Regions from separate parts of the Candidatus Manganitrophus noduliformans genome, predicted to be linked through region 3. Evidence: riboswitches for the same ligand, from Rfam matches in the RefSeq annotation. Region 3 holds a riboswitch; each other region holds the start of a gene.
What was found. Region 3 has a riboswitch for cyclic di-GMP ahead of MNODULE_RS11620 (fibronectin type III domain-containing protein). Riboswitches for the same ligand answer to the same signal wherever they lie in the genome.

Region 1 (7,336 bases), on a different contig from region 3:
TGGCCGATCTCCGGAACGAGATTGTGGGGGCAGCAAGGGCAGTTGATCGTCTCGGGGGAAATGTTGTAACGGGCCATCGTCGCGGGGTACATCGAGGCGAAGTCGAGCTCCGCGACCGCTTCGTGAAAGCCGAGCTTGGGGGCGTAGGTCAGCCCTCCTTTGTCGGTCAGCAATAGCTGGTCGGCGCTCTTGAACGCCTCGCTCTCCTGCTTTCGCCAGGGGATCAGAATCCCGTCCTCAAATGCCAGCGCCATCTGCATCGAGGTGATTCCGGTGCCGGTGGTGGTCCGCGCCATCTGCTGGACCGGGATCCGCGAGAGGCGGGCGAACTCAAAGAGCCCTTCGAGCTCGGTCTGATCGACCAAGAAAGAGTTATGCAGATCGATGTGCCAGCGGCCGAGGAGCAGGTGCGCTTGCGCCTGGTGGACGACTTGGCCGTAGGTGAAGTAGGAGCGCTCGCGCCGGGTGACCACCCCCGTATCGGGCTCTCGGTTGAGCAGAAGGGGGAAGCGCTTCTTTTTGGCCATCGCCATTAGCTGGGGGAGGAGATACGGATCGCCCCATTCGGAGAGAATCAGGTCGGGATCGTGCCGCAGCAGCAGCCGGTCGAACCGGTCGATCAGCCCCGCTTCGTCGTCCGCTTCCAAGCAGGAGGTCCGCCCGTCGATCGTGACCTCCAGCCGCCGGGGACCGGTGTGATCGGGGCGGAGGCTTCCCCCTTCCATCCGAAGGATCAGGGTCGTCAAGGGGGGGGTGGTGTAATCGGTCCGCCAGATCGAATCGAGTAAGCCGACCGTTTGAATGGTCCCGGAGGGATCGACCTCCACCTCGCAAAAGGCGAGCGGGAAGCGCTTGCGCTCGAAGAAATAGAGCTGCGGGAGGGAGAGATCGCAGTTGTAGAGCGAGATTCCGCTCCCTTCCGGTTTGACGGCGGCGGAGGCGCACCAGCGGACCACCTTCGTAAAGTGGATTGGATTGAAAAGTTTTACCCGTGTGACCGGGATCGTCTTCCCCGAGTAGAACTCAATCCCCACGGCGCGGGTGACCTCCATCGGCAGGTTCAAGCGCGAGAGAAAGGTCAGAAGCGGGCGGACAGAGGCGGGAGGGCCGCCGATGTAGAAAGCGGGGGAGAAGGGATCGAGCAGCCGGTGCTTTCTCCCTTGCGCGTCGATGATCCAGACCCGCATCCCGCCGTCGACCGCGTAGACATCAAAGATCCAGCCGGTGATCTTCATCGACCCTCCTTTGTCTTCGACGAAGGGAGAGGAGGCCTCTGGCTTTCGTCGAATGTGCCCTTTCTATTCAGAAATACTTCCAGGTGGGAGACCCGCGCTTCGAGCAGCGCATTTTTTTTGTACGACTCGATCAACATCGCCACGATCATCGCTTCAAACGGCGAGCTCTTCGAAGCGTAGCTGCCGGAAGCGACATGGTATTTCGCCGCGCGAAAAAGCGCGTCGAAATATTGCTGGTCCTCCTTGCGCAACGCCCGGTGAAACGACTGCCAAGCGCTCCGTTCCTGCTCGATCAACTGCGTGAAGGTGGAGAGGGTGCGGCCCATCAACACCCCCCGGTTCGTTGCGGCGGACGTTTTCCAATAGCGAGCGTTTCTTCGCGGATGAGGATCGATTGCGCATCGGTGCGGACGGAGAAGAGCCGGTCCGACGCGTTGCGCACCATTGAAAGGAGCGACGCCGACTTGTGCGAAGGCGGGGGAGGGGAGGTCAGCACCACGATCCAGGTTCCTTCCCGGGCCTGTCGCGCCAGGGTTGATACGGCGTGTGAGAGGAGCGTTTTTCTCTCGGTGAAAGAGACCGCTTCATCATAAAAGGTGGCGAGCGGCTCCGCCAGCAGCACCAGGCGGGGACGGTGCCGCGCGATTCCAATGCCGAGCTGCCGGGTGATGAGGGAGGTCATCTGATGGCAGGTGGCGGCGCGGGAGATAAAAATCGACGAGAGAAAAAGGCGCGGATCGTGTCCGATCCGCTTCGCCAGATGTGTGATCGGATAAGGGTTAAAGCAGTTGTCCCCATCGAGAAAGAGGACCCGCTCCGACTGGGCCAACCGCCAGCCGATCATTTCCGAAGCGAGCGGCCGGAGCGCGGCATCGCCGCAAAAAAAGATCACCCCGCCCGGCATGCCGGAGATCAGGGAGACCGGCGGTCCGGAGAAGAGGGGGGCGTCGATTTTGTAGGTCGTGTCCACAAGCGTGCTCCTCTTCTACGGTCAAACGACCGGCCGAATGAGACTGACGACCTTCCCGAGAATTTGAAAGGAGGCGTCTTTCTCGGTAATGACGATCGGATCAAAGTCAGTGTTCTCGGGCTGGAGGATCAGGTTTTTCTTTTTCTTGATCAGCCGCTTCACCGTCGCTTCCCCTTCGACCATCGCGACGACGATCTCGCCGGAATCGGCATCGGCCTGCCGCTTGACCAGGACCAGATCCCCATCCAAGATTCCCGCGTCGCGCATGCTCTCCCCTTTGACCTTCAGAAGAAACGCTTCCCTTCCTCGAACGAGCGAAGGATCGACCGTCAGATGTCCGAGTAAATTCTCCTCGGCCAGAATCGGCTGCCCGGCGGCGACCCGTCCCAAGATTGGGATCGCCCGGCCGGCGCTCTTTGATTGGACGGCCCTCGCTGTCTGCGATTGCGAGATCACTTCCAGCGCCCGGGCTCCTTGGCCTTTTCGCAGGTGTCCTTTGCGAATCAGCGCGGCGACATGCTTGAAAGCGCCCCGCGTCCCCACCATCCCGAAGTGGCCTGCGATTTCACGCAAGGAAGGGGGGTAGCCTTTCTGCTCCACCGTTTGCTGGATGAAGGTGAGGATTTCTTGTTGCCGTGCCGTGATGGTATCCATATGAATACCATTCTAGCCGAAGGGATTGGAAAGTGTCAAGCGGAAATTCCGGGGGGGGGTATTGAAACGCGTCTGGACGATATTGCAGCCGCGGCAAGAAACGTAAGGAGTGCAGGGCTGGGAAAGGAACGCAGCACCTTCTATGGGCAGATTGAGGCGGTGATGGGTCGTACGAGGAAATTGAGTCTCTCTGGAAACGGCGCGACCACGACCCTAAAAAGAATTAAATCTTATTGACAACATGATTGGAGTCGTGATAATCCTAAAAATGTTTTTTAGATCGCTCAAGCGCCGTCGAGCGGTTTAAGCCGCGTTGATCATGAAGGATTTGTGATTCCCTTTGTTCAGAGCAAACCTGTCGAAAGACGGGGACGCAGAGCAACGGGGCTAAAGCTGTAAAGCCATGCCCGCCGAGCCGCCAAAGGATTTCGTTTTGGCGGCTTTTTTTTGCGCATGGGAGATTTGCAGCGATGCGAAATCTGTCAAAAAGACAAAACATTCCCCGGGCGCTTTGTCTGGTTCTCTTATTCTTTTTTTGTAAGACCTCTCCCGCTTTTGCAGGCGATGCAATCTTATCCTGGACTCCCAACACAGATTCGGATCTGGCCGGATACAAGGTCTATTACGGAACCGTCTCCGGGCGTTACGGAACACCGATCACGGTCGGCAATCAGACCGCGTACACGGTCACCGGCCTTGGGCTGGGAACCTACTACTTCGTCCTCACCGCCTATGACGTTGCAGGAAACGAGAGTGCTTTTTCGAACGAGATCAGTAAAACGTTTTTTGATACGTCTGCTCCCGTCTCCGGTAACACCCCACCGGAGGATGCTCAACCCTCGGATACGACGCCTCCGGCGGATGTTCAACATTTCTCTGCGGTTCCCGGAGACCGGGAGATCACGCTGCAATGGATCAACCCGCCGGACGTTGATTTCGCGGGGGTTCTCATCCGCTATCGGACCGATCGCTATCCGAGCGACCTGAACGACGGCGAACTTCTCGGAGATTTCACGGGAGAACCCAATCAGAGCATGAGCGTAACTCACTCAAGCCTGGAGAACGGCGTCACCTACTACTATGCCGCCGCTTCCTACGATCTCCATGAGAATCGTCAATCTACCGCCCACGCTTCCGCTTCTCCCTTTTCTTTAATCAGTCAAATCGACGACGGACAAAATCAGGCGGCCGCCGGCGGGGGAGGTTGTGTAATGCGCTTTCCGCAGGAGGAAAATCTTCCCGGCCCCGCGCAAGCGGCCGAAATACCGCTCTTGCTGGGTATTTTCCTCTTCATGTTTCTGAAAAGGAGATTCAGATGATCGTCAACCGGATGTGTATCCGGGTTTTGCTAGATGGTAGAGATGACATAGCCCCTCATGTTGTTTAATTTTCCTCCCGATTCCCCCCTACCACCAGCGTAATCTCCCCCTTCACCGTTTTCTTCCCGATCTTCTCCAATACCTCCGTCACCGTCCCCCGAATGAACTCCTCGAACATCTTGGTGATTTCCCGTGCAACGACAACGGGCCGGTCGCCAAGGATCGTCTTGATTTCTTCGAGCAGCCCGACGATCCGAAACGGCGATTCGTAGAAGATCAACGTCCGCGGATCGGGCTTGAGTTGCTCCAGGCGCCGGGCGCGAGCCCCTTTCTTTTTCGGTAAGAAACCTTCGAAGACGAATCGGTCCGGGGGAAGGCCGGAGACGGCCAGCGCCGCAAGCGCGGCGGCGGGGCCCGGGATGGGGCTGACGGGGAGGCCGGCGCGGATCGCTTCGCGAATCAAATAAAAACCGGGATCGGAGAGGGTGGGGGTGCCGGCGTCGGAGACGATGGCGATCGAAGCCCCCTCCGCCATTTTGGAGAGGAGGACCGGCGTCTTCTCTTCCTTGTTGAAGTCGTGATAGCTGGTGAGCGTCGTATGAATGTCGAAATGGGAGAGGAGCTTTTGGGTGTGGCGGGTATCTTCCGCGGCGATGATCGCGACCTCTTTCAGGATGCGGAGCGCCCGGAGGGTGATGTCTTCGAGATTGCCGATCGGGGTGCTGACGACGTAGAGCGTTCCCGACATGGAGGGTCCGAGGGTTAGGAGATCTGCTGTTCCAGCAGCAAGCAGAGGAGGTGGCCGATCATGATGTGCGATTCTTGAATCCGGGCGGTGTTCGATGAGGAAACTTTAAGACAAAGATCGGTTTGGGAGGCGAGCTTCCCCCCCTTCTCGCCGGTCAACCCGATCGTCTTCGCCCCCTTTAATTTGGCGGCGGCGATCCCTTCCAGGACGTTGGGAGAATTCCCACTGGTGCTGATGCCGATGACGACATCGGCCGGCTGGACCCACGCCTCGACCTGCCGGGAGAAAATCTTGTCGTAGCCGTAATCGTTGCCGATGGCGGTGAGGGTCGAGCTGTTCGTCGTCAAAGCGATGGCGGGGAGGGCGCGCCGTTCCCGTTCAAATCGTCCGACCAACTCCGCGGCGATGTGCTGGGCATCCCCGGCGCTTCCGCCGTTTCCGAAAAGGACAAGTTTTCCGCCGTTTCCATAAGAGGCAACGATCCAGGCCGCCGCTTGAGCGATCTCCGGGATCATGTTCCGGACGATGGCCTCTTTGACCTGGATGCTCTCCTGGATCGTCCGCCGGATGATCTCAGCCGATTGTTCAGAAATTCCCATCGCAGCACCTATTAATCATGTCTAAATGGGCTAAGCCTACACTTTTATTCGTGTGGAGTCAACGAACAACTAGACTGAAATCGATCTTTCGTCTTGTTAATTTTCGCTCTTTTTCGTATACTCTTTAGATCAATCACGGAGGAAAGTCGATGAATATTGCGGTTATCGGCTCCGGCTATGTCGGCCTTGTCACCGGGGCCTGTTTTGCGGAGTTCGGCGTCAATGTGACCTGCGTCGATAAGGAAGAAGCGAAGATCGCCGCCCTCAAAAAAGGGATCATCCCGATTTATGAGCCTGGGTTAGAAGAGCTGGTCAAGAAGAACGTGCAGAACAAGCGGCTCTCCTTCAGCACCGATACCGTTGCGGCGATCCAGGGAGCGCTGGTGATTTTTATCGCCGTCGGGACCCCCGATCGGGGCGACGGCTTCGCCGATCTCTCCTATATTGAGAAGGTCGCCGAGATGATCGCCGAACATATGAACGGCTACAAGGTGATCGTGACAAAAAGCACCGTCCCCGTTGGAACCGGCGACCGGCTTCGCTCCATTATCGGCAGCAAGCAGAAAGAGCATTTTGATTTTGATGTCGTCTCAAATCCCGAGTTTTTGCGGGAGGGATCGGCAATTGAGGATTTCCTCCGGCCCAATCGGGTGGTGATCGGCGCCAAAAGCCAGCAGGCGATCGCCATCATGCGCGATCTCTACCGTCCGCTCTATTTGATTGAAACCCCGCTGCATATTACCGATATCCCGACGGCCGAAATGATCAAGTATGCCGCGAATGCCTTCCTGGCGACGAAGATTTCTTTCATCAATGAAATCGCCAATCTCTGCGAGGGGGTGGGGGCGAACGTTCAGGACGTCGCCAAAGGAATGGGACTCGACGGCCGGATCGGCTCCAAGTTTTTACACCCCGGTCCCGGTTTCGGCGGCTCCTGTTTTCCGAAAGATGTTTCGGCGCTCGATAAGATTGCGCAGAAAAGCGGCTACGAATTCAAGATCGTCAAGGCGGTCATCGAGGTGAATCGGCAGCAACGGGAAAGAATGATCGCGAAGATCGAGAAAGAGGTCGGCAGTTTTAAGGGAAAGCAGATCGGAATCCTCGGCCTCTCCTTTAAACCGAATACGGACGACATGCGGGAGGCGCCGTCCGTCGCCATCATCCGCGCCCTTCAAGAGCGGGGGGCCAAAATCGTTGCGCACGATCCGGCCGCCATGGAAGAGTCAAAGAAGGTGCTGAAAGAGGTGACCTATGCCGCCGATCCCTATGCGGTGGCCGACGGATCGGATGCGATCATCCTGATGACCGAATGGAATCCGTTCCGGAACCTCGATTTGGATCAGATCAAGAAGAAGTTAAAATCTCCGATCTTCATTGACCTTCGAAACGTCTACGAGCCGAAAAAAATGGCCGCCCTCGGTTTCCAATACACCAGCGTGGGACGGCCGTCCTGATTAAAAGAGGGGCGTCGTTCATGGCGCCCTTCTTTCATTGACTCTGTTGTATCAATCCCCCCGGTACTGTGCGACCCCTCCAAACGTTCCAAACCATTTGTGGCCCTGGCGATCGATGGCGATCGCATACACGGCGCCGATCCCTTCTTTCTCGGTAAAATTCTTAAATTTCTTGCCGTCGAACCGGCTGACCCCGCCGTCGGTCCCAATCCATAATGTCCCCTTCGCGTCGAACTTGAGAGCATGGATGATATTTCCGGCGAGGCCGTCTTGGATCGTATAGCTCTTCCATTTCTTTCCATCGAACCGGGAGAGCCCCCCGCCGAGGGTTCCGATCCAGAGGCGATTTTGTGAATC
Region 2 (7,336 bases), on a different contig from region 3:
GAAGAAGCCGTCCGCCAAGGACGATTCCGCTCCGACCTTTTTTTTCGCCTTCGAATTATCAATCTGGAGCTTCCTCCCCTCCGCAGCCGCGGGAATGACATCCTGCTTCTTGCAGATCATTTTTTAACGATTCAATCGCGGCGCTACGGGAAACAAGGAATGCGCTTTAGCCCCGAAGCGGAAAAAGTGCTCCTCAATTATTCCTGGCCCGGCAACGTGAGAGAACTTCGGAACATGATTGAACAGACTGTCCTCCTCTCCCGTGACAGCGTTATCGCACCGGAGCAGCTCTCGCTCCTTACCGGTCTTATCAAAATGAATCAGGTCGATCGGCAAAAGGAAAATATGGACCGTTTCCCCCTTCCTCTCCAGGGCATTTCATTGGAAAAGGTGGAGCGCGACTTTGTCCTTCAGGCTCTTGAGCAAACTTCCTGGAATGTCACACAGGCAGCAAAGCTCCTGGGACTGACCCGCGATACGCTCCGATACCGGATGGATAAGTATAAACTTGAGCCCTCTTCTTCTTAATAGAACTCCGGTCCACATCTAAGCGGAACCGCCTTGATTCTTTCGCTGAAAAATTTACCAGTCCACCTGGACGGCCCGCACCCCCTGCATCAATAAATGGCTCAGCCGCCTAAAATTCCTCCTCGACGGATGAATTTTAGGCGGCTCCACGCACACAACATTCCTGTGAATGGGGCAATCCCCCCGTTTCGCAGCGATATCACCCAATGCTCCCGAAGAACGCTCCGATACACCCACGAGCGGTATAGTCCTTTTCTTAAAGATTTCAATCGGATCAACAATTGATCTTGATTTTCTCCCATTTTGGCATCCGGTTTGCTCTATACGGCGGCGTGATTGGAGTAATCGTAATTGAACCAAATCCAATCACCAAATCAAAAAACTGTATTCTGAAAAAGAAGGAGAATCCAATGTTCGATCTCTATTTTGGTTTTGGGGCAATTGTGTTGTTCGCGTTTTTCTACGTCAACCTCGCTTGGGCTCTGCTCTCGGCCCATACCCCTCCGCCCGGCATCATCGGGAATGACGGCAAGCCGGAACGGATCATTTCAGAGGTTTACACACGGGAGCAGGGAGTATCTGTTCTCAATGCCACACTTCGAGTTCCAGAGATGAAGAAGCAGACGGCTTCATCGAATCGCTGACGGCAATTCATCGTGAACGAAGGGAATGTAGAGGCAACTCGGCTTGTCGGCCAACGCCGAGGAGGATGGGGCCCCATCCTCCTCCGTTATGAACGGACCACGGAACACAGACGAAACATACAATGCCTAATTCGGCTTCCCTAAATATCAATCGTCATTGACGCTACATGCTTGAGTGGTATTATTTGAATTAACAATTGTATTTTGCTCCGATAATAGCACCCCTGACCGAAAGGCAGGCCCGCAAAGTCATTGGCCTACGTCTTGCCCAAGAAAGCAAGATATGGCATGAAGGACCGCCGAAGAGCTAAAAAGACGATCCCTATGCTCTTATCGGCAGAGTGTAGGGATTTTTATTTGTGGAGGAAGCAAAAGTGACGGACAGACGTTCACACCCGAGAAGGGCCATGACCGGTTGGGTTGAAATATGGGGACAGGGAGCCGATGACACTCTCAGTGGCTATGTAAGCAATGTCAGTTTGGGTGGTATCGCCGTTTACACCAAAGAGATCCTCTCGCCCGGCACCACAGTCCTGATTACAATACATTTTTTCGGCAAGCAGCGCCTAGAATCAGTAAGGGCAATCCGAGGGGAGGTTGTCTCTTCTCTGAAATTGGATAAAAACTTTCAATTAGGCATCCGCTTTCTAGAACCGATCTCAAAAGAAAATGGATCAGCTCTGTTTACATATCTTACTGAATAGTTAAGGCAACGAGATTCGAGGGGGGTTCATAACAGAAGAACATACACATCAGTCAACACGTTTGAGCTTAAAAGGAACTCTCATCTGGAATTACGACGACGGCAGTGATTCTTTTGACGGTCAGATCATCACTTTAACTCCCGCCGGCGTGGGACTTCATGCGACCAGGCCGATCCCGTCTGATACGCGAGTGCAAACCATTCTTACTTTTATGAATTCAGAAGGGAGAGAATACAGCGAATCAGTTTATGCGTGGGTGGTATGGCAACCTGTATTCATTTGGTTGAAGTCCAAGACGACTCACAAAACCATCGGGTCAGCTCTTGTACAGGAAGCGGTCGGTATTACAAACCCCATTGAGTAGGGAGGAAGCGATGCAAGAGATCATCAAACCGTTTCTGTTGTTCTCCGTGATCACGGCATTCTGGGCTTCGACCGCTCAGGCGGCCATCGACATTTCTTTCAAGAATCCGGAACGCTACACCGATGCGGGACGCTACCTGGGCGATCGGGTCTCCGAGCAGGTCATTCAAGAGCTTAAAGAATACCCGGAATCGCTTGGAGAGCGTTATCTCAAACCGAACCAGAGTCTAAAAATCGAAATCCTTGATATCGACCTCGCCGGCTGCTATGAGCCGTTTCACCAGGGCGGGTTTTCGGATGTGCGGATTTTGCGCGAGGTGACCTGGCCGCGGATCAAAGTCCGTTATGCCCTGGAGGAAAACGGCGAGGTCACGCTCCAAAAAAATGTCACTGAAATCTCAAAAACAAAGGTTCTAAGATCGTCCACGAAGGCCAGCCACCACCTTATTCTTGCCATCCAACGGTCGAATTCTACACTTTAATTTAACAATAAATAACGGGATTCTGATTCTCCAAATCCGATGTTGCAATTCGACCGACGATTGAGCCGACGACAGCCAAGATAATAAGACCAGTGAGATATAGTAGAACCAGAGGAAGAGGAATCCGCTCAACGCCCCGTAGAGAACGGTATAGCTTCGCGCCACCGAGATATACCATTCGAAAAACCTCTTCGAGAATTCGAGGAGGATCGATAAGTTGTCGATCATTAGCGGGATTGACCGAAAAATGGAACTGTTAATTTCTCAAAAGATTTTTGAAGATTTTTTCTTTGCAAAAACGATCGCCCTTATTGGTTCTTCCAGTTCGAGGGGTTTTGTGGAGTGACTGGGGATCGGAACATCGGATTGTGAACATGCTGAATAGGATGGGTCATTCGGATCCGATTTTAAGGTCCACAAAAATGATCGAAAATGCGTGTTAACGGAGATTAGACGGTGGAAGGGGTGGGTTCCACCTTGGTTTCGCTCTTCTCCCATCCCCATTCGCCAAGCAGCCGGAGCGCCGCCTCGCGCTCCGGAATGTAGAGGGCCACCGAAGCGATATCCCCATCACGCGGCGTATAGCTCAGAGACATCGGAAAGATCTTCTCTCCCCGCCGGGTCGCCAGGATTACGAACCGCTCGCCGTTCTTAGAGAGCGCGCTCTTGGCCGCAGCGGCCAGATCCTCCGCCTCTCTTGAGGGACGAAAGACCAGCCTCTCCACCACCGCATCCTTGTGCCGGAATCGGACATCCCAGCGCTCCGTTTCGTGGGGGCCGTCAAAAAGGACCTCCGCTCCCTGCCGCTGAACATATTCCGGTGTTTTCCCCCCTTCCAACGCGTCCACGGCGACATATCCTTTCGGAACCTCAAAGAACTCATTGGCTTGCCCGACGAACATGCTGTTGAGGTGTTCGTTCGAGGTAACCCCGACGGCGACGCCGACCAACTCGAATTGAGCCCGAAGCAGCGTCCGCTCCTCGAGCGCGTTCCCGAAAACAACCGGAAAGCCGGCCTCCTCCGCTTGTCGGCAGAATTTCGGATCGGAGTCGAGAAAAACGACCGGCAGTCCCGCGTCTCGAAGCTCGGCGCCGAGCACCAGCCCCAGTCCATGCGCCCCCAGGATGGCAACCCGATCCCTTCCGGGAAGCCGCAGCCCGAGGAGCGTCGCCACCGGTCGCGCGGTGAACCCTGCGAGAAGGACCGTTCCGGCGATGGTCAAGAACACCAGCGCCCGCAGTCCCGTGCTTCCCGGCATCCCGTTGCTCTCCATCGTAGCGGCGGTGAGGGTTGCAAGGGCCGCCGCCACGATGCCGCGGGGCGCGACCCAGGAGATAAAGAATCTCTCTTGCAGAGAGAGATTCGATCCCCTCGTTGAAAACCAGACGCCCAGCGGACGGACGGCAAAAATCAGCGCTCCCAGAACACCGAGACCTTGCCAGCCGAGGCCGCGCACATCCTCCAGACGGATATCCGCGGAAAGGAGAATGAAGAGAAGCCCCACCAGGAGCACGGTTAATTGATCTTTGAATTCGCGCAAGTCCCGGTCAACGGGGATTTGCGAGTTTCCGACGACGACTCCCGCGATCGTGACGGCGAAAATGCCGCTATGGGGAACGACATGGTCGCAGCCGTGAAAGATCAGAACGGCGGAGGCGAGGGCGAAAATATTCTCGTGTCCGTGCGGCACCACGCGCCTAAAGCGAAGCAGCCGGCCGATCAAGAACCCGCCCGCCATCCCGGACAGGACTCCGAAGCCGAGACGGAGAAGGGTGGTGGCCAACCCGCTCATGACGGTTTTCGCCTCCGGTGTCAAGACAATATCGAACACCAGCACCGCCAAGATCACCCCGATCGGGTCGATCAGGACCCCCTCGGCCTCGAGAATGGTTTTGATCTTCGGCCGAAGACGCATCTCGCGGACCAGCGGGGTGACGACAGTCGGACCGGTGACAACGACGAGGCTCCCGAATAAAAAGGCGAGATCCCAGGACCATCCAAGCAGGGCGCGTACGGCGACCGTTCCCCCGATCAGGCTCACCAGCGCGCCCCAGGTGATCAGCCTTCGGATCGGCAGTTCCTCCCGGCGAAGCCGGGAGAAGACCAGATTCAATCCCCCCTCGAAGAGGATGATCGCAACGGCAAAGTCGACGATCCCGAAAAGCCCGGCGCCCAGGGCGCGCGGCTTCACCCAATTGAGCGCCTCCGGTCCGAGAAGAACGCCAAGAGCGAGAAGCAGAACGATTCCGGGAATCCGCAGGTGCCGGCTAACGCTCTGGGCAAAAACACCCGCCGCCAACGCGACGGCAATAATAAGACCGATATGAGCGGTGTCCATGAAAACTTCTCATAAAGATATTGGAACAGATTTTTTCCAAAGAGCGGAGCGCTCTCCATCATATCCCCTCCGGAAGGAAGAGATTAAGGATTTTAGCACAAGCCGAGGGGGTAAGCTTCCCAAAAATGGGCGATTATCGGAAAAATGTTGCGGTTTGGGAACGTGGTGAAGGGAGGGGATGCGCCGTCGGCAGGGGGGAAATCACATTTTGTAAAACAGGCAGACTTACTTTTTTTGGAGGGAAGAATCGATTTCATAGCCGCTTCCGGACTGTTTTGCCCGATACATCGCTTCGTCTGCACGGCGGATGAGGGTCAGGGCCTCTTTGCCATGCTCGGGAAAGAGAACCATCCCGACACTGGCATAAACGAAAAGAGAACCTCCATCCAGGACAAAGGGCTCTTCAAGCGCCGTCCGAATTTTTCGGATCGCGGCGGGTCCCCCTTCACGGTTCACATTCGGCAATATCACGGCAAACTCATCTCCCCCAATCCGCGCGACGGTATCCGAGTCTCGGAGCGCCCGCTTCAGGCGCACTCCGACCTCTTGCAGGACGGCGTCCCCGACCGGATGGCCCAATGAATCATTGATCTCTTTGAATCGATCGAGATCGATGATCAAAAGCCCGAAGGACCCCTTTTCTCTTTGCGCGGCGAGGAGAGTATGGTTGAGCCGATCGAGGAACAGGGTCCGATTCGGAAGATTCGTCAACGGATCGTGCGTGGCAAGGTATTCCAGATTGGCCGTTTGCATTTTGCGATCGCTGATATCCCGGGCGATGGTCGAGAGAAACTCGACCTCTCCCCCCGACGTTCGATGGGCGAGGATCACTTGCGATACAGGCACCTCCCGCCCCGAGCGATCGATCAATGCCGTCTCCCCGCTCCACGATCCATGACGAATGGCCGATGGAATCGCTTCCCCGATAAGAAGCGTTCGGGTCCATTCCGGGACGACATCAGACAATTTAATAACAGGGAGGGGTCCGTCAGACTGAAGCCCAAGCAGCGTTCGACCGGTTTTGTTTAGATAAACGATCTCGCCATCGGCATTGGTAATCGCGACCAAATCGGTGGTCTCTTCCAGCGTTGCGACCAACCGCATCCGCTCCTCCTCTAAGCGCATCCGCGGGGTGATATCTTTTCCCGTGGAAACATAGCGGACAATGGCCCCCTCCGCATTGATAAGCGGCGTGATCGTTTTCTCTTCGTAATAAATCGAGCCGTCTCTTCTCCGGTTAATCAGCACCCCTCGAAACACGCGCCCCGCTCGAATCGTATCCCAGAGCTGCTTGTAAAACGCCGCGTCCTGCTTTCCCGATTTGACCAGTCGCGGCGTTTTTCCGACCGCTTCCTGTTTGCTGAAGCCGGTCTGCTTTTCGAAGGCCGGGTTGACATATTCGATCCGGCCCGCAGGGTCGGTGATGACAACCGAATCGGCGGTCTGCTCCACGACACTCGAGAGGATCTTTCCCTCCTTTTCATCTCGCCATATCGGTTCGATCCCCTTCTGCCCAGCCTGAACAGAAGATTCCTCGATGAGATCAACCTCCTTGAGAAGTCGTTCTCTTTTTGAATGTTTCTTCATGATGCACGATCCTATTTTTTACGCTGATCCGGCACTCATATTGAATATTTTCTCGCACCTCCCTGAAAAAGGGCAACCCCCCATATGGGGTATTGCGATGAAGACACCCCTTCCGTTCTTTGCAATGAAATACCACTTTCGGGGGGTTGTCCCCTTGCCGCCGCCTGGGTCAAAATGGCAAGAGGTGATGGATGATCTATCCTTACGAGCATTAGAATCGTTGAACCTTCGAGAAAGGAAATAACATGAAAGAGCTGCAAAAAGAATCGATGACGATCTCCTGGACCTCCGGCGTCCAACTTACCGTAGCGGTCCGCGGCCACCGGCTGATCATCGATCAGCCGAAGGAGGAGGGGGGCGACGATCAGGGAATCACGCCGGTTGAAATGTTCATCGCCTCGCTCGGTGCCTGCATCGGCTACTTCGCCGTCCGCTTCTGCCGGCGCCACAACCTCCCGACGGAGGGGCTCGCGGTGGCGGTGTCGTGGGATTACGCCGAGCAGCCGCACCGGATCGGGGCGATCAGCACGCGGGTCAATCTGCCGAAGGGGTTTCCCGCGGCAATGAAAGACCGGCTTCAGAAGGTCGTGGAGGGGTGCACCATTCACAACTCGCTGACCCATCCGCCGCAGATCGAAGTTCTGCTTCAGGAAGGTTGACCGGATCGGCAGGGTGATTGAAGCGAACTC
Region 3 (7,336 bases):
GAATTTCGGCGCCGTGCAGACCGGCAGACGGGAAACCGAGAGGGGATAGTCGCATTCATGGGACCGGCCGACCAGTCGATCCTCCAAACCCAGCGCGCAGACGATTTCGGTGCTGCTGGCGATCAATGAAACGATCCGATTCATTCAGGCCGCCTCCTTTTGAAGAAGTGATGTTAGGTGTTCTCGAAGCATTCGCGCGTCCCGCGGCGCGTGCCCGCCGGTGTCGTTGTTGAAATAGGCATAAATCGCTTTTCCAGACCGGGCTTCGTTTGCAAGCCAGGCCGCCCAGTCTCTGAGCGTCCGATCGGAGTAGGCCCCTTGATAATGACCGTCGCCGCCGTGAAATCGGGTATAGACAAACGGCCCGATCGTCTCCCGCGGCGTGGCCGATTCGTGATGATCGTGGAGGCACATCGCCACCCCTCTCGCCTCCATCGCGTGGAAGATCTCATCGGTATACCAGGTTGGATCTCGAAATTCAACCACTTGCAGCGGGTGGTCCGGGAGGGCCTCCAAAAAGTCGAAGAGCCGCCGCTCGTTCCGCTTTAAACGAGGAGGGAGTTGATAAAGGACGGGGCCGAGCTTCGGTCCAAGAAGCCGGGCCCGGCTCCAGAAGAGGTGGAGCGGGTCGGCGGGATCTTTCAGCCTCTTGATGTGGGTGAGATACCGGCTCGCTTTCACCGCATAGAGAAAATGATCGGGGACCCGATCGCGCCATTCGGAAAACGTTTTTTCGCTCGGAAGCCGGTAGAAGCTGTTGTTGATCTCGACGGTGTCGAATTGCGCGGCATAGTAGTCGAGCCATTTTTTCTGAGGGAGGGAAGCGGAATAGAAGTTCCCTTTCCAATGACGATATTGCCAGCCGGAACATCCGACGCGAACCGCTTGTGCTTCCATGACCCTCCTTCCTTTCTCCTCGTGAAGAAATTCTTGAGATCGAGGCTTGATCAACTCATTTTAGAACAACGGCGTTCATGAAGGCAACGATGGGGCCGCGCCGGAGCATTGATTCAAACCGGATCTGCAGAGGTGGCGTGTCTTTCAAAAGTGGATGACGGTATGTCTTTCGGAGGGATGTCTCATGCCGAAATAATTTTTTGTCACGTGTGGAAAACTCGTTGACTCTTAAATTTTAAATGTGTTATATAACCTCTTATCGACGTATACCATGAAAGCTGTATACGCTTCGAAAGCCGTTCATCCAGGACATCTATCGATCCTTTGCTCAGAGCAAACCCGTCGAAAGATGGGGACGCAGAGCAACGGGGCTAAAGCTGTAAAGCCATGCCCGCCGAGCCGCCAAAGGAATGGCGGCTTTTTTTGGGGCGCGTTTGGGTCGCCCCTATCACGGACTGAATCAACACTCACCATACATACTCGCATTTGACCTTTGCTCAGAGCAAACCCATCGAAAGGTGGGGACGCAGAGTAACGGGGCTACCGCCATCCGGCCACGCCCGCCGAGCCGCCAAAGGAAATAGCTCTTTTCCTTTTTCGCGCTTGGAGGTTCGCCGTGGCAGATTACTTGAGAAGGTGCAGGCTTCTTCTCGCCCTTGTTTTTCTTCTCATCCTCGATCATCATGCGCTTGCCCTCGCCGGGGAGGCGGTCCTGACCTGGGATCCGAACAGCGAAGGAAACCTGGCAGGCTACCGGGTCTACGTCGGTCTGCTGCCGGGGGTCTACAGTCCTCCGATCAATGTGGGACGGGTGACTTCCTGGACGGTGCCGAACCTGACCGAGGGGCTGACCTACTATTTCGCGGTCACCGCCTATGATACGAACGGCAAGGAAAGCGGCTTCTCGAATGAAGCCCGCAAAACCATCCCTCCGCTAAACGATGTGATTGCGCCGCTGATCTCGAGTGTTACCAACAGCAATCGCACCCTGAATTCGGCGCTCATTACCTGGGGCACCGATGAGCCGGCGGATACGCGAATCGAGTATGGCACAACAACCGCCTACGGGCTGACCACGCCGTTGGTGTCGAGCTTGGTGACCGTGCACAGTCAGACCCTTTCGAATCTACTCCCCGGCACGCTCTATCACTACCGGGTCCTCAGCCGGGACGCGGCGGGCAATCTGGCGACCTCGGCCGATCAGATTTTTACAACGCTATCGGATACCACGACGCCGACCGTTCCCGGAAATGTTAGCGGGGCGGCGCTGTCGACCACTCAGATCAATTTGACGTGGAGCGCTTCCACGGATAACGTCGGGGTGGCCGGCTATCGGATCTATCGCAACGGGGTGCAAGTCGCCACGCGGACCACGCTGACCTACTCGGACGGGAATCTGACCCCCGATACCGTCTACAGTTATCGCGTGGCGGCTTATGACGCCGCGGGGAACCTCTCGGCGCAGAGCGCCGCGGCGAGCGTAAGGACATTGGCGCCGGCGGACACCGCCGCGCCGGTGATCTCCGGAATGGGCGCGATCAATATCACCGCCGGCGGAGCCTTGATCAGTTGGAGCACCAATGAGCCGGCCGACACGCAGATCGAGTATGGGACGACGACCGCTTTCGGTTCTTTCACCGCGATCGTTCCGACCCTGGTGACGGCGCACGCGCAGAGCCTTTCCGGCCTGCTTCCCGCGACGCTTTATCACTACCGGGTGCGCAGCCGCGATGCGGCGGGCAATTTGGCGGTCTCGGGAAGCGGCAGCTTCACCACCGCCGTTCTCCCCGATACAACCGCTCCTTCCGTGCCGACAAACGTCGGGGCGGCCGCGGTTTCGTCTTCGCAGGTTCAGTTGAGTTGGAGCGCCTCGACCGATAACGTGGGAGTGGCCGGTTATCGGATCTATCGCAACGGGGTGCAGATCGCCAGCAGCGCCCTTCGGACCTATCTCAACTCCGGCCTGGCGGCGAACACGGTATACAGCTACGCGGTGGCGGCTTATGACGCCGGGGGAAACCTCTCCCCCGCCTCGGCGGCCGTTTCCGTCACGACCCTCCCTTTGATGCCGACGGTCTCACAGTCGGCGGCTTCCGGTGTTACGGCCACCTCCGCCACCCTCTCCGGGTCGGTGAATCCGTCCGGGGCGACCACTTCGGCTTGGTTCGAGTATGGAACCACCACGGCTTACGGCAGCGGCACGACCCCGGTGACCCTCTCGGCGGCGAACACGATCTCCGCCGACCTGACCCTCTTGGCTTCGGGGACCACCTATCATTTCCGTCTTGTCGCCCGCAATGCGGGGGGGACGACTTTCGGACCGAACACTTCCTTCAACACGCCGTCCCCTCCGGCTTCCGCTCCGGCGCCGTCCCCTTCGGGCCCGATCACCGGCTACAGCATGTCAGAGGAGTCTTATGCCTGGGCGGAAGCCCCGACCCCGCTAACATTCAGCGGAGACGACAACGCGATCTCCCTCTCTCTTCCCTTCTCTTTTCCTTTTTACAGCCAGAGTTATCAGCAGATCTATATTTCCACAAACGGGTTGCTCACCTTCGGGTCGGCCAACACCGCCTACGTCCCCCAGCCGGTTCAGAACCCCGTTCTGCCGAATGCCTTTATCGCTCCCTTCTGGCGGGATCTCTACGTCGGGCTGCGGCAGATCAGCATTGCTTCTTCGGATTCGGAATTCGTGATCTCTTTCAACGAGGTCAGGGACCTCTGCTGCAGCACGAGCCACACCTTCCAGGTGGTTCTCCGTCCCGACGGAACGATTCTCTTTCAGTATGGGGCGATCGTTTTAAATGTCCCGACCACTTCCGGCATCGAAAACCAAGACGGCAGCGCCGGGGTGCCGCTCCTCTCCGCCGCCCCGAACACCGCTTTCCGCTTTACCCCCAATACCGCGCAGGCTCCGCCGCCGACGGCCGATACGACGCCGCCGGTGATCTCCGGAATCGGGGTCGGCGGCGTCACCAGCAGTGGCGCCGTCCTCTCGTGGAGCACCAATGAACCGGCCGATACCCAGGTGGAGTATGGGACCACTACGGCATATGGAACTTCCACCGGCGTTGTCTCCACCTTGGTGACATCCCATGCTCAGAGCCTGACTGGCCTGCTTCCCGCGACCCTTTATCATTACCGGGTGCGCAGCCGAGATGCGGCGGGCAATTTGGCGGTCTCAAACAACGGCAGCTTCACCACCGCGGCCGCGCCCGATACGTCCGCGCCGTCGGTGCCGACCGGCCTCACAGGAGCCGCCGTCTCTTCCAGCCAAATCAATTTGGCCTGGAACTCATCAACTGACAATGTGGGGGTCTCCGGCTATCGGGTCTACCGCAATGGCGTCCAGATCGCCACGGTCTCTTTGCCGAGCTACTCGAATACCGGCTTGGCGGCGGGAACGACCTACAGCTACACGGTTGCCGCCTTTGATGCGGCGGGGAATGTTTCGGCGCAGAGCGCCGCGGTGAGCGCCGCCACGCCGGCATCCAATTCAAGCACGACGTTGGTGTTGAATCCGACGGGCGACACATTCATCAGCGGCAACAGCACGGCTTACGGCAGCTGGGAGACGCTGAACACCTATACCTGGCCGGCGAATAAAATCGCCAATGCCGCGTTGATGCAGTTTAATCTCTCCGGACTTCCTGCCGGGGCGGTCATTCAGAGCGCGACATTGACTCTGGCGCTGGTGGAGGCCGACGCGACTGCCGATGCGGCCTACAACATCGGTGTGCACAGGATCCTCAATAGGAATGCCGATCTGACCCGGGCGACCGGCTTGACCTACGATGGGGTCAACGGCTGGACGGCGAACAGCTGCTGCTTCAACAATGTTCCGCTGGCGCAGGCGGACATTTCGGCGGCGTATGACACCCGGGCCGTTGATAAAACGCTCGGGCAGAAGAGCTGGAATGTGACGGCGATGGTTCAGGAGTGGCTGAACAGTCCTTCGAGCAACAATGGGATGCTGCTCAACTCCGATGCAACCAAAGGGGCCGACCGTTATCGGTTCTTCGCCAGCATGGAGCATCCGACCGCCTCTTCGAGACCGTCTCTGAGCATTACTTACCGGATGCCGTAACGGCGACATCAGAGGAACGGTGCCTCGGTCGTCATTCCCGCGAAAACGGGAATCCAGCTCCTTCCGTTTTGGATCGGCCAGCTCGATCTGAATTTCCGGCTTGGCGATGGTTTTTCAGGCGGCGAGAGGTCTCTTATTCAGGGTCAACAGAATCGCGCGGGCGGCCTCGTCGGAGACCGGATCGAAACGGCGGTAGTAACATTCGACCGAATGGAACGAAGGGACCGGGTGAAGCACCAGGCTCTCTTCGGAGAGCGCCTTGATCCGGGGAAGCTTTGCTTGAGGACTCACCGGAAGGGCGACGATCCGATGGCCGGCCCCTTCCGCCCGGAGCCACTGAAGGGCTGAAAAGAGGACCGCGCCGCTAGCAATCCCTTCGTCGACGACAATCACCCTCCTGCCCCCCAGATCGAAACCCAACGACGTTTTTCTGAATCGCCGGCGCCGTTGAAGGATCTCTTCTTTTTTCGATGTAATCGTCTCTTGGATGTAGCGGTCGGGGATCTCATAACGGCTGATCATGTCGGAGAGGAGGCAGATCCCGCCCGCCTCTGTCATGGCGCCGAAGGAGAGCTTCGGATTTCCCGGAATCGGCAACTTCCGGGAGCGAAACAGCACCATCGGCGCGCAGAGCGACAAGGCGATTTCCCTCCCGACGATCACGCCGCCCGGAGAAAGGGCGACCAGCAGCACGCTCTGGTCTCCTCCATAATGGAGCAACCGCTCCGCCAATGCCCGTCCCGCCTCCCGCCGATCTTCAAAAATCGAGCATGGCTGATTCGCCGTATTCTTTCGCTTCGCTCTCTTTTCCATGAATTCCTTCTTAGCTCTATTCTAGATGGTTCGGTTATAACGGCACAAGACCTCGGGGCGGAGCCTTCCGAATGTGCTATAATCAATCGCTTTTGGACTGGGAGAACAAAACGGATGAATCTTCTCGATCTTTCACATGTTTCCAAATCATATGGGTTGAAGCAGGTCCTGCGGGATGTGACCTTGACCGTCGGGGAATCGGAAAAAGTCGGTTTTGTCGGGCGAAACGGCTGCGGCAAAACGACCCTCTTCCAGATCATTGCAGGGATTGAGCCGGCCGACGGGGGAGAGGTCTCCTATAAGCGGGGGATTTCGATCGGCGCCCTCCCGCAAGACCCCGTTTTGACGGAGCACTGGACCGTCGCCGAAGAGGTCGGGTCGGCGCTGGTCGAGATTCTTCAAAAGCGCGATCGCTACCAGGCGATCGGCGAGGCGATGCGGGGGGCGACCCCGGCGGAGATGGAAAAGCTTCTCAAAGAGCAGCAGGCGCTCGGGGAGTGGTTCGATCACCACCAGGGATGGCAGATCGATCATCGGGTGGATGAGGTTCTGCTGCAACTCGGCATTGCGGACCGCAATCAGAAGATAGAGATGCTCAGCGGTGGGATGCGAAAACGGGTGGCGTTGGCGAAGCTGGTCTTACAGTCGCCCGATCTTCTTTTGCTCGACGAGCCGACGAACCACCTCGATGCGGCGACAACCGCCTGGCTGGAAGAATTCTTGATCGCCTATCCGGGCGCCGTCATGCTGGTCACCCACGACCGCTACTTTCTCGACCGGGTGGCCCAGCGGATCTTCGAGATCGAATCGGGCGGCGTCTACAGTTACCTGGGAGGCTATCTCGACTATCTGGAGGGGAAGGCCGAGCGGTTGCTCCACGAATCCCGGGAGCAGGGGAGATTGGTCACCCTGCTGCGCCGGGAGTCGGAATGGATGCGGCGCGGACCCAAGGCGCGGACGACGAAATCGAAGGCCCGCATCGAACGATTTTATACGATGCAGGATCAGCGGAAAGAGCATGTCGAGCGCGACATCGGGCTTCATCTCCAGTCGGACCACCGGCTCGGCCATACCATCTTGGAGTTGGATGAGCTCGGAAAGTCTTTCGAGAGCCGGCTCTTGATTCGAAATCTCAGCCTCAAGCTCAAGGCGGGGGATCGGATCGGGATGATTGGGCCGAACGGCGCGGGGAAAACGACCCTTCTCCGGATGATCCTGGGGGAGGAGCTTCCGACCGCGGGCCGAATTGTCCGTGGAAAGAACACCAAAATTGCTTACTTCGATCAGAAGCGGGAGTCGATCGACCCAAATCTTAAAGTGGAGGAGGCGCTCGGAGAGGGAGACTGGGTGACGGTGGGGGAGCAGCGGCGGCACAAAACCGGCTACCTCGCCGATTTTCTCTTCGAACATCACGATCAAAAGCGGTTCATCCGCACGTTGTCCGGGGGCGAGAAGGCGCGCCTGATTTTGGCGAAGATGATGCTGGAGAGCGCCAACTTTCTGATTCTCGACGAGCCGACGAACGATCTCGATATCCCG
Region 4 (7,336 bases), 320 kb from region 3:
GGTGTCGGTGGTTAGCGAGGTGTCGTTCGCAATGGCGGTGACCCTCCGTTTCTGGTGAGGGGAACCGGCGGTGAGAATGCTACCCTCGCCCATGGCGGAGAAATTGCTTCCGACCCCGGTGACCGTCGTCGAGGACAAGGCGTTTGAGAGGGTTCCATTCCCGTCATAACCGGGATCCAGCGCGGTGGAAGGATCCTGATCGGTCCCCAAGAAGGTGAATCCCGTAGTCTGTGAGTTCCGGCTCGCCGGATAAATGACGATTCCGGAGCTGACCGAATCGGTGACGGAGGGGGCCAGGAAGCCGTCGCCGTCGAGCGGCCAGAAGACCGCCGTGACGCCGTCGGTTGCATCGAAGGAGTAGGCGTGGGTGCCGGGATAATCGAGGTACACGGTCACGGTATATTGCTCGCCGTTCGTGTAGTTTCCATCCCGCAGGCTCGCCGCGGCGCCGGTATCGAGCGACATGGCATGGACGACCGTATTGTAATCGAGGAGGAGCCGGGGATAACCGGTCACGGGGGGATTGTTGTCGGCGTCGGTGTAGATAATTTTATAGGTGAACTGCGAATTGACCGTTCCGCTGTTCGGCTCCACCCCTCGGAGGGGGAGGCCGTTCACGAAGGTGAACGATGCGCCGGAGAGATTAGGGGAGAAGGCCGTATCGACCGTCAATGAGGTATCGCTCGCGATGGCCGTCACTGTCCGGGTTTGGCCGGAGGCGGTGATCGTGCTTCCGACCTGGAGCTGGTTCGTGAAGCTGGTCCCGCTGCCGGTGACGGTTGTTGTCCCCGAGGTTGTCAAGGTGCCGGTGCCCGACCAGACGGAATAGGTGAACGCGGCCCCGGAGAGATTGGGGGAGAAGGGGGTATCTACCGTCAGGCTTGTATCGTTTGTAATGGCCGTGACCGTTCGCGTTTGTCCGCTGGCCGAGGTGATCGTTGTGCCGACCTGGAGTTGGGTCGTGAAGCTGGTGCCTGTTCCGGTGACGGTGCTGGTTCCCGAGGTTGTCAGGGTGCCGGTGCCTGCCGACGTAAGGGCATATCCCGTCTGGCTTGCAAAAGAGAGGGTCGGCGCGTTGGCGGAGACGACCGGGCCGATCAAGGTTCCGGAGAGGGGCGTTCGCACGATATTCGTGCCGTCCGAGACGTCGAAATAGTAGTCGTGCGGCGTTCCCTGTGCACCAAGCGTCGTGGCGTAGAGATACTGCTCGCCGTTGGTATAATCGCCATCTTGCAACTCTGCAGGGGCCTCCGTGTCAAGGGTCATGGCGACACCGGTAGCATTGCCGTCGATGTGAACTTTAGGATAGCCCGCCGCGGGGGCAAGGTCGTACGCTTGCGTATAGACAATCCGATACTTGAATTGCGTCGTCGTAATTCCCCCGTTCGGATCGACCCCGTCGTCAAAGTACCTGGGATCGGTTGAATAGGTGAGCCGGATCGGGGAGTAGGTGACGGTCAGATAAAGTTGCGTGACTCGAATTTCATTCGAATTGGTCTGATGCACGATGACCGCTCTCATCCCTTTGATGTCGTTCCAGCTCCAGTTTTCTCCGGTCGCCGGATTGGTGGTATAGACGGCGCCGGCGATAGCCGTTCCGTAAGCGTCGGGCGGGGTCTTGGTTGTTCCCGAGAGGTAATCGTCGCTGCCGAGCCGCAGTCCGAAATCAAACCCAGTGGTCGTCGAGCTGGAGGTATCCCGGGCGACGGCAAACAACTGAATGGCAGTAATCGTAAGGGCGTCGGAGAGGGCGGCCGGATCGTCGAGCTCCATATAGAGCCGGTCGCCGTTGACGGTGCTTCTGGCAAAAGAGGTGTCCCCATCATTGGTGTCAAGCGCGACGGTATGGGCGTAGGTGCTGGTACCGTTGGTGCTGCAAGTCGGGGTCGCATTGCAGAAGGTCCATCCGGTAGAGGTCACGATCGTCGCTTTTCCGGATGGAGCCAGGTTGGGGGCGGCGCCGTTGAGGGCGACATCGGGTCCGCTGAAGGTTGCTGTGCCGGCCGGCAGCCGGGCGGTGTTGGTTCCATCGGTGGCGGAAAAGTAGTAATTATGGGTTCCCTGCGCAAGGGTGGTCGTGTAGATGTATTGTTCGCCATTCGCGTAGTCGCCGTCACGGAGGGCCGCATCGGCGGTTGCATCGAGAGTCATGGCGACTCCGGTGGCATTGCCGTCGAGATGGATCTTGGGGTTGCCTGCGGCGGGGGCGGCGTTATTCACCTGATAATAAACCGTTTTGAACTTAAATGACGTTGTCGTATTTCCAAGGTTCGGGCTGACCCCGTCGCTGATGTAACCGGCCTCGATGGAGTTTTGCAAACGGACCGGGCCGTAGCTGACGACGACATAGAGTTGTGTGATCCGCATCCGGGTGTTATTGGTGTGATTCACGACCGCGACCAGGTTTTTGATATCGACCCAGGTCCAGGGGGCGCCGGTCAGGGGATTGAATCCATAAGCGGTCCCCGATAACGTGACATAACTCGTTGAAGAGGTGCTCAGGACCGATCCTTCGATGTGGTTGTCGGCGGAGGAGAGCCCGAGGGTAAAGTTGATCGTGCCCGACTCGCTCCGGACCACCGCGCTGACCTGGACCTGCGTGATGAATTGGCCGTTGTCCTGCGCGTCATCCATCGTCATAAATAGAAGGTCGCTGCTGCGTCTCCCCCGAGCGTAGCTCGAATCCCCGTCGTTGGTGTCGAGGGCGGTCTCGGAATTGAAGCAGTCGGAGCGCCTAAATCCGGAATTGCAGAAGCTGAACCCGGCGGTTCCATCGGCCACATCGGTTGGAAAGAGGGTGAAGCTCCCGGCCGGAAGGGAAACGGCGGGGCCGCTGAAGTTTCCGGAGACCGGGAAGAGGACACTGTTGGTGCCGTCGGAGACGCTGAAATAATAGTTATGTGTTCCGGTGGAGTAGCCGGCAGGGGCGGTGTAGGTGTATTGTTCACCGTCGAGGTAATCCCCGTTATAGAGCGATGGGTCGGAGGCGCCGGTGTCGAGGGTCATGGCGACGCCGGTCGCGTTGCCGTCGATATGGACCTTGGGGTTGTTGGCGGCCGGTGCCGTGCCGTTGGCTTGGCTATAAATGACTTTATAGGTGAAAGCGGTGGTGCTTTTTCCGGAGTCGGGACTGACCCCGTCGAGAGAATTGTAGCCGGGATCTTCCGCGAAGGAGAGGATGACCGGCGTATGGACGACCGCAACGCTGAATCGGGTGATCCGGAGGTCCTCTCTGCTTTCATTGAGGACCACCCCGATCATCTCGTTGAGGTCGTCCCAGGTCCACCCTTTTCCCGTGTCGGGATTGATCGCGTAGAGGGCGCTGGCCGGGGTATAAGTCGTATAGGTCCCGCAACTCGAGCTATTCGCCACGTTGAAGGCGGTGCTGACGTAGTCGGTCCCGTTCAACCGGAGGCCGATCCGAACGTTTGCCAGCGAGGTGGTCACCGAGCACATCACCGCCGAAACCTGAACCGAGGTGATCGAACCGGTCAGGGCGGAGTCGTCCATGTCGATATAGAGGACCTCTCCCCTGTCTGAGGCGTTGAGGTCGGCATAGGAGGTGTTCCCGTCGCTGGTGTCGAGGGCGGTCGATGCATCCGCCCCGTTAAAGCCCCAGTCTCCGATGCTCAGTGCATTTTCGCCGGAAGGAAGGATCGTGCTCGTCCCCGCGGGGATCTCGACCCCCGGGCCCGCGAGCGTTCCGGCGGTCGGTTTCTGGGTGCTGTCCGATCCGTCCGAGGCGGCGAAGTAATAGGTATGCTGGCCGGAGGAGAGGGAAGCAGCCGTGTAGGTGTACTGCTCGCCGTTTTCAAAGTCTCCATCCCTAAATTCGGGCTGTTCCGCGCTGGTATCCCGGACCATGTCGTGTCCGCCGTCGCCGTCGATATGAACTTTGATGGAGGTCGGTGCATTGTTGTTTAAATTGGTATAGACGACTTTATACGTAAACGGGGTGGCGGCCCCGCCCCCTTTGGGAAAGACGCCGCCGGTCGATCCAAAACCGGTATCCGGACTATAGGAGAGCGCCACCGGGGCGATGTAATTGATCGAGAGATACATCTGGGTGACCCGAAGACCGTTTGCATTGGTGACATGTTTGACGACCCCCATCATGTTATTGATGTCGTCCCAGCTCCAGGGGGCGAGCGTCGCCGGATTGCGGGTGAAGAAATCGCCGCTAAATGTTTGATAACTCGTCGTTCCGCCGAGGAAGGTGAACGGCACCGCCAAATCGTCATCGTTCGGCAACTGCGGGCTGAAGGCGGAGCTGACCGTAAGATCGTTCCGATCGCTGACGGAAGCGACCGTTCGGGTTTGTCCCATCGCCGTAATCTGACTTCCGGCCGCCAGCTGGGATGTAAAGCTGGTGGCGTTTCCATGGATGCTGGTGGCCCCGATGGAGTAGATGGTACCGGCGCCCGGCACCTCATCAAAGCTTTTAAGAAAATCGACGCCGTTGGTCCGGATCCCGATCTGCAGATTGCACGGAATGGTGGCACAGCGCGCTACCACGTTCAGCCGGACGCCGGTGATCATGGTCGTTGAAGCGGGGAAATCGTCCAGGTCCATATAGAGCGTTTCGTCAAGTACGGTGCTTGCCGCGTAGGAAGTGTCGCCGTTGGAGGTGTCAAGAGCGGTGGCCTCTGACCCGCCGGGAGTGAAGGTCCATCCTGTGGAGAGCGCATTCTTCCCGGAAGGGGAGAGGGCCTTTGTAAAATTGACTCTCACAAAAAGTTCGGTGACCCGAAGGGCGTCGGAGTCGGTTGAATGCTGCACGATCGGAATCAATGAGTTGATGTCGTCCCAGGTCCAGGGGGCGCTGGTTCTCGGATTGGTTGTATAGAGGTTCCCGGAATAACTTCGGTAAGAGCTGCTTCGGACCGTTCTGGTGCTGCCGAGACGGTCGGTTGTGTCGGTCGGCCCGGCCCGAAATCCCAACTGAATGCCGGTGCTCGACGACCCCGCAGCGCGGGCCATGGCAAAAACTTGAACATCGTTGATCACGAATCCGACAAGCGTCGTGTCGTCCAAATCCATGTAGATTTTATTGCCTAAAGCCGTATTTTCGATGTAGCTCGCATCACTGTCGTTGGCGTCCCAGACGTTTGCATAGGTGAACCCGCCCCCGACGACCGTCCAAGTTCCCGATGCGCTGAAATTGGAGTTTTGGCCGCTCGGATGCAAAGTGAGGGTTTCAGCAAGACTGGATGCGGCATTGAGAAGAATCGCAAGCAAGCCGGCAATAACAGGAAAAAGGCGCAGAGATGAGGGTCTTTTACCGAACGGTGATCGTTTCCTCACGAAGTGCCCTTCCTCTTGGAAAATTCTCGCCGAGCTTACTTGCCGACAGGCCGGTTTTCCCGTTTTCGGGTCCTCCCCGCCGGATGAATAAAATTTACTATCGGTATATCCTGAGTCAAGTATATCGTCACACCGCTCACAGTCAACAGGAACGACCGCACAATGATGTCGGTTGTGCCGTTTCGACATTCCTGGTTGACCTGAACTCATCGCAAGCGACCCCTCATTTTTCAGTTTCGTACTAAAAAAAGCTCATACCACCTTTGTGGATGAGCTTCGAGCGATTGCCGCTTCGGTAATCCTTGCAACCATATCCTTATGGGACTTAGGTCAAGGACTTTGCGCCCCGTCTCTTTCGAGGAGGGTAGCTCTTGTCGGTGGCATCATGGGTGTCTTTATGTAACTTTTAATATACGGCGGGGATGTCGTTACGTCAATATAAATAGTATCCCAACATTGTATTATGTGGAACGGTAAATTAGTTGGGATCTGCATTAAAAAAGACGGAGAGGGTGTTGTCGCCGGCATTGGTGACGACCAGGTCGTCTTTTGCGTCTCCGTTCAGATCTTCGGCCGAGATGGCCAGGGGGCCGTCACCGGTCGATTGTTGAATCGGATCGGAGAAGAGACCGCCGCCGATATTGAGCAAAACGGAGAGGGTATTATTGGCGCTGTCGGAAACCGCGATGTCCGGTTTTCCATCATTATCGAAGTCTCCCGTCGCGGCAAACTCGGGGTGTTCGCCCCCGGCGAGCGGTAACGTTTGAGCTGAAAAATTTCCGGCGCCGTCTCCAAACAACAGAGTGAGATCGGCGCTGGCACTGTTGACCACGGCCAGATCGATATTCCCATCACTGTCCCAATCTCCGGAGATCATTGCATTGGGACCCGTTCCGACGGAAATCGGCGGCTCCGGGCTGTCAAAACCGCCCGCGCCGTCATTGAGCAAAATCGCAACTTTGTCGTCTGATCCGAGTACGACGGCCAGATCGGTTCTTCCATCTTTATCCAGGTCAGCGGCAAGAAGCGCGATGGGCCCGCTCCCTTCGCTCGGAAAAGGAAGCGGAGATTGGAAAGTTCCGTCTCCGTTTCCGAGGAATAGAGAAATATCGCTTGTGGAAAGATTGGCGGTGGCGAGGTCTTGGTTGTCGTCGTTGTCGAAGTCGGCCGTCACGATTGCGATGGGACCGTTGCCGGAGGAAGGAATTCCCGTGGTTGGGCCGATTCCGGTATGAATCCCCAGGAAAAGAGAGATGGATGAATCTCCGAAATTCACAACGGCCAGATCGTCAAATGAATCGGGCCCAAAACGTCCTGAAGCAAGCGATTGAGGAAAAACGCCGACCGAGAAAGTCTCGGCGGCCGAGAATAGTCCGTTCCCCGTCCCTTTCAAGAGTGAAATGGAGTTGTCGTCTACATTTGCGGTGACTAAGTCCACGAAACTGTCATTGTTAAAATCGCCGGCAGTCACTACTGAAGGGGTGGTTCCCACAAGATGGGTGGTCGGGCTAGAGAAGAGACGGAAAGTCACTTCCACCGCCGTTGTTCCGGAGACCCCATCCGCGGAGGCGGTGATGATCGCCGTCCCTTCCGCGATGCCGGAGGCGAGGCCGTTGGCGTCGATGCTGACAATATCCGGATTGTTCGAAGACCAGGTAAACGTCACACTGGAGATCGATGTTCCGTCCGCATCCCGTGCGGTTGCACTGAACTGTAGGGAACCTGTTTTTGAGATGGTCACGGCCGTCGGGGAGACTTCAATCTCGGCGATGACAGGCGGCGGAGGATCCGTGCCGCCCCCTCCTCCGCCGCCACCGCCGCCGCAAGCGGCGACGAAGACGGATAAGAATACCCCTAAACAGAGGGGAATTCGAGCAAAGATAGATCGGAGAAATAACCGATCCGGTATGAAAAATGCGAGTTCCATCGGTATTTAAAAGACTATCTCTCGACCGGAAATCTGTCAAATTGCTGTAAGATGATCGGCTCTGAAGAAGAAGGTCGGATTGTCGGTCCGTTGAGCCGACCGATA

Region 1: another riboswitch for cyclic di-GMP. It lies ahead of MNODULE_RS07145 (fibronectin type III domain-containing protein); the one in region 3 lies ahead of MNODULE_RS11620 (fibronectin type III domain-containing protein).
Region 2: another riboswitch for cyclic di-GMP. It lies ahead of MNODULE_RS08940 (PilZ domain-containing protein); the one in region 3 lies ahead of MNODULE_RS11620 (fibronectin type III domain-containing protein).
Region 4: another riboswitch for cyclic di-GMP. It lies ahead of MNODULE_RS13020 (fibronectin type III domain-containing protein); the one in region 3 lies ahead of MNODULE_RS11620 (fibronectin type III domain-containing protein).

What each region holds. Positions count from the first base shown of each region.
Region 1 covers NZ_VTOW01000001.1:1,435,177-1,442,512, forward strand. The annotation lists gene MNODULE_RS07125 (DNA polymerase domain-containing protein) at 1-1,235, opposite strand, end outside; gene MNODULE_RS07130 (DUF8156 family protein) at 1,232-1,561, opposite strand; gene MNODULE_RS07135 (hypothetical protein) at 1,561-2,205, opposite strand; gene lexA (transcriptional repressor LexA) at 2,227-2,859, opposite strand; cyclic di-GMP riboswitch class I at 3,198-3,282, shown strand; gene MNODULE_RS07145 (fibronectin type III domain-containing protein) at 3,330-4,178, shown strand; gene rsmI (16S rRNA (cytidine(1402)-2'-O)-methyltransferase) at 4,243-4,926, opposite strand; gene MNODULE_RS07155 (D-sedoheptulose-7-phosphate isomerase) at 4,941-5,525, opposite strand; gene MNODULE_RS07160 (UDP-glucose dehydrogenase family protein) at 5,675-6,979, shown strand; gene MNODULE_RS07165 (ligand-binding sensor domain-containing protein) at 7,031-7,336, opposite strand, start outside.
Region 2 covers NZ_VTOW01000001.1:1,851,053-1,858,388, reverse strand. The annotation lists gene MNODULE_RS08950 (sigma-54-dependent transcriptional regulator) at 1-528, shown strand, start outside; gene MNODULE_RS08945 (hypothetical protein) at 810-1,172, shown strand; cyclic di-GMP riboswitch class I at 1,380-1,476, shown strand; gene MNODULE_RS08940 (PilZ domain-containing protein) at 1,532-1,876, shown strand; gene MNODULE_RS08935 (DUF3016 domain-containing protein) at 2,251-2,721, shown strand; gene MNODULE_RS08930 (cation:proton antiporter) at 3,171-5,060, opposite strand; gene MNODULE_RS08925 (diguanylate cyclase domain-containing protein) at 5,286-6,647, opposite strand; gene MNODULE_RS08920 (OsmC family protein) at 6,893-7,306, shown strand; gene ppsA (phosphoenolpyruvate synthase) at 7,311-7,336, shown strand, end outside.
Region 3 covers NZ_VTOW01000002.1:485,255-492,590, reverse strand. The annotation lists gene MNODULE_RS11630 (cobalamin-binding protein) at 1-144, opposite strand, end outside; gene MNODULE_RS11625 (DUF72 domain-containing protein) at 145-897, opposite strand; cyclic di-GMP riboswitch class I at 1,220-1,304, shown strand; cyclic di-GMP riboswitch class I at 1,389-1,473, shown strand; gene MNODULE_RS11620 (fibronectin type III domain-containing protein) at 1,514-4,984, shown strand; gene MNODULE_RS11615 (phosphoribosyltransferase) at 5,099-5,797, opposite strand; gene MNODULE_RS11610 (ABC-F family ATP-binding cassette domain-containing protein) at 5,912-7,336, shown strand, end outside.
Region 4 covers NZ_VTOW01000002.1:809,146-816,481, reverse strand. The annotation lists gene MNODULE_RS13020 (fibronectin type III domain-containing protein) at 1-5,304, opposite strand, end outside; cyclic di-GMP riboswitch class I at 5,596-5,684, opposite strand; gene MNODULE_RS13015 (FG-GAP-like repeat-containing protein) at 5,783-7,231, opposite strand.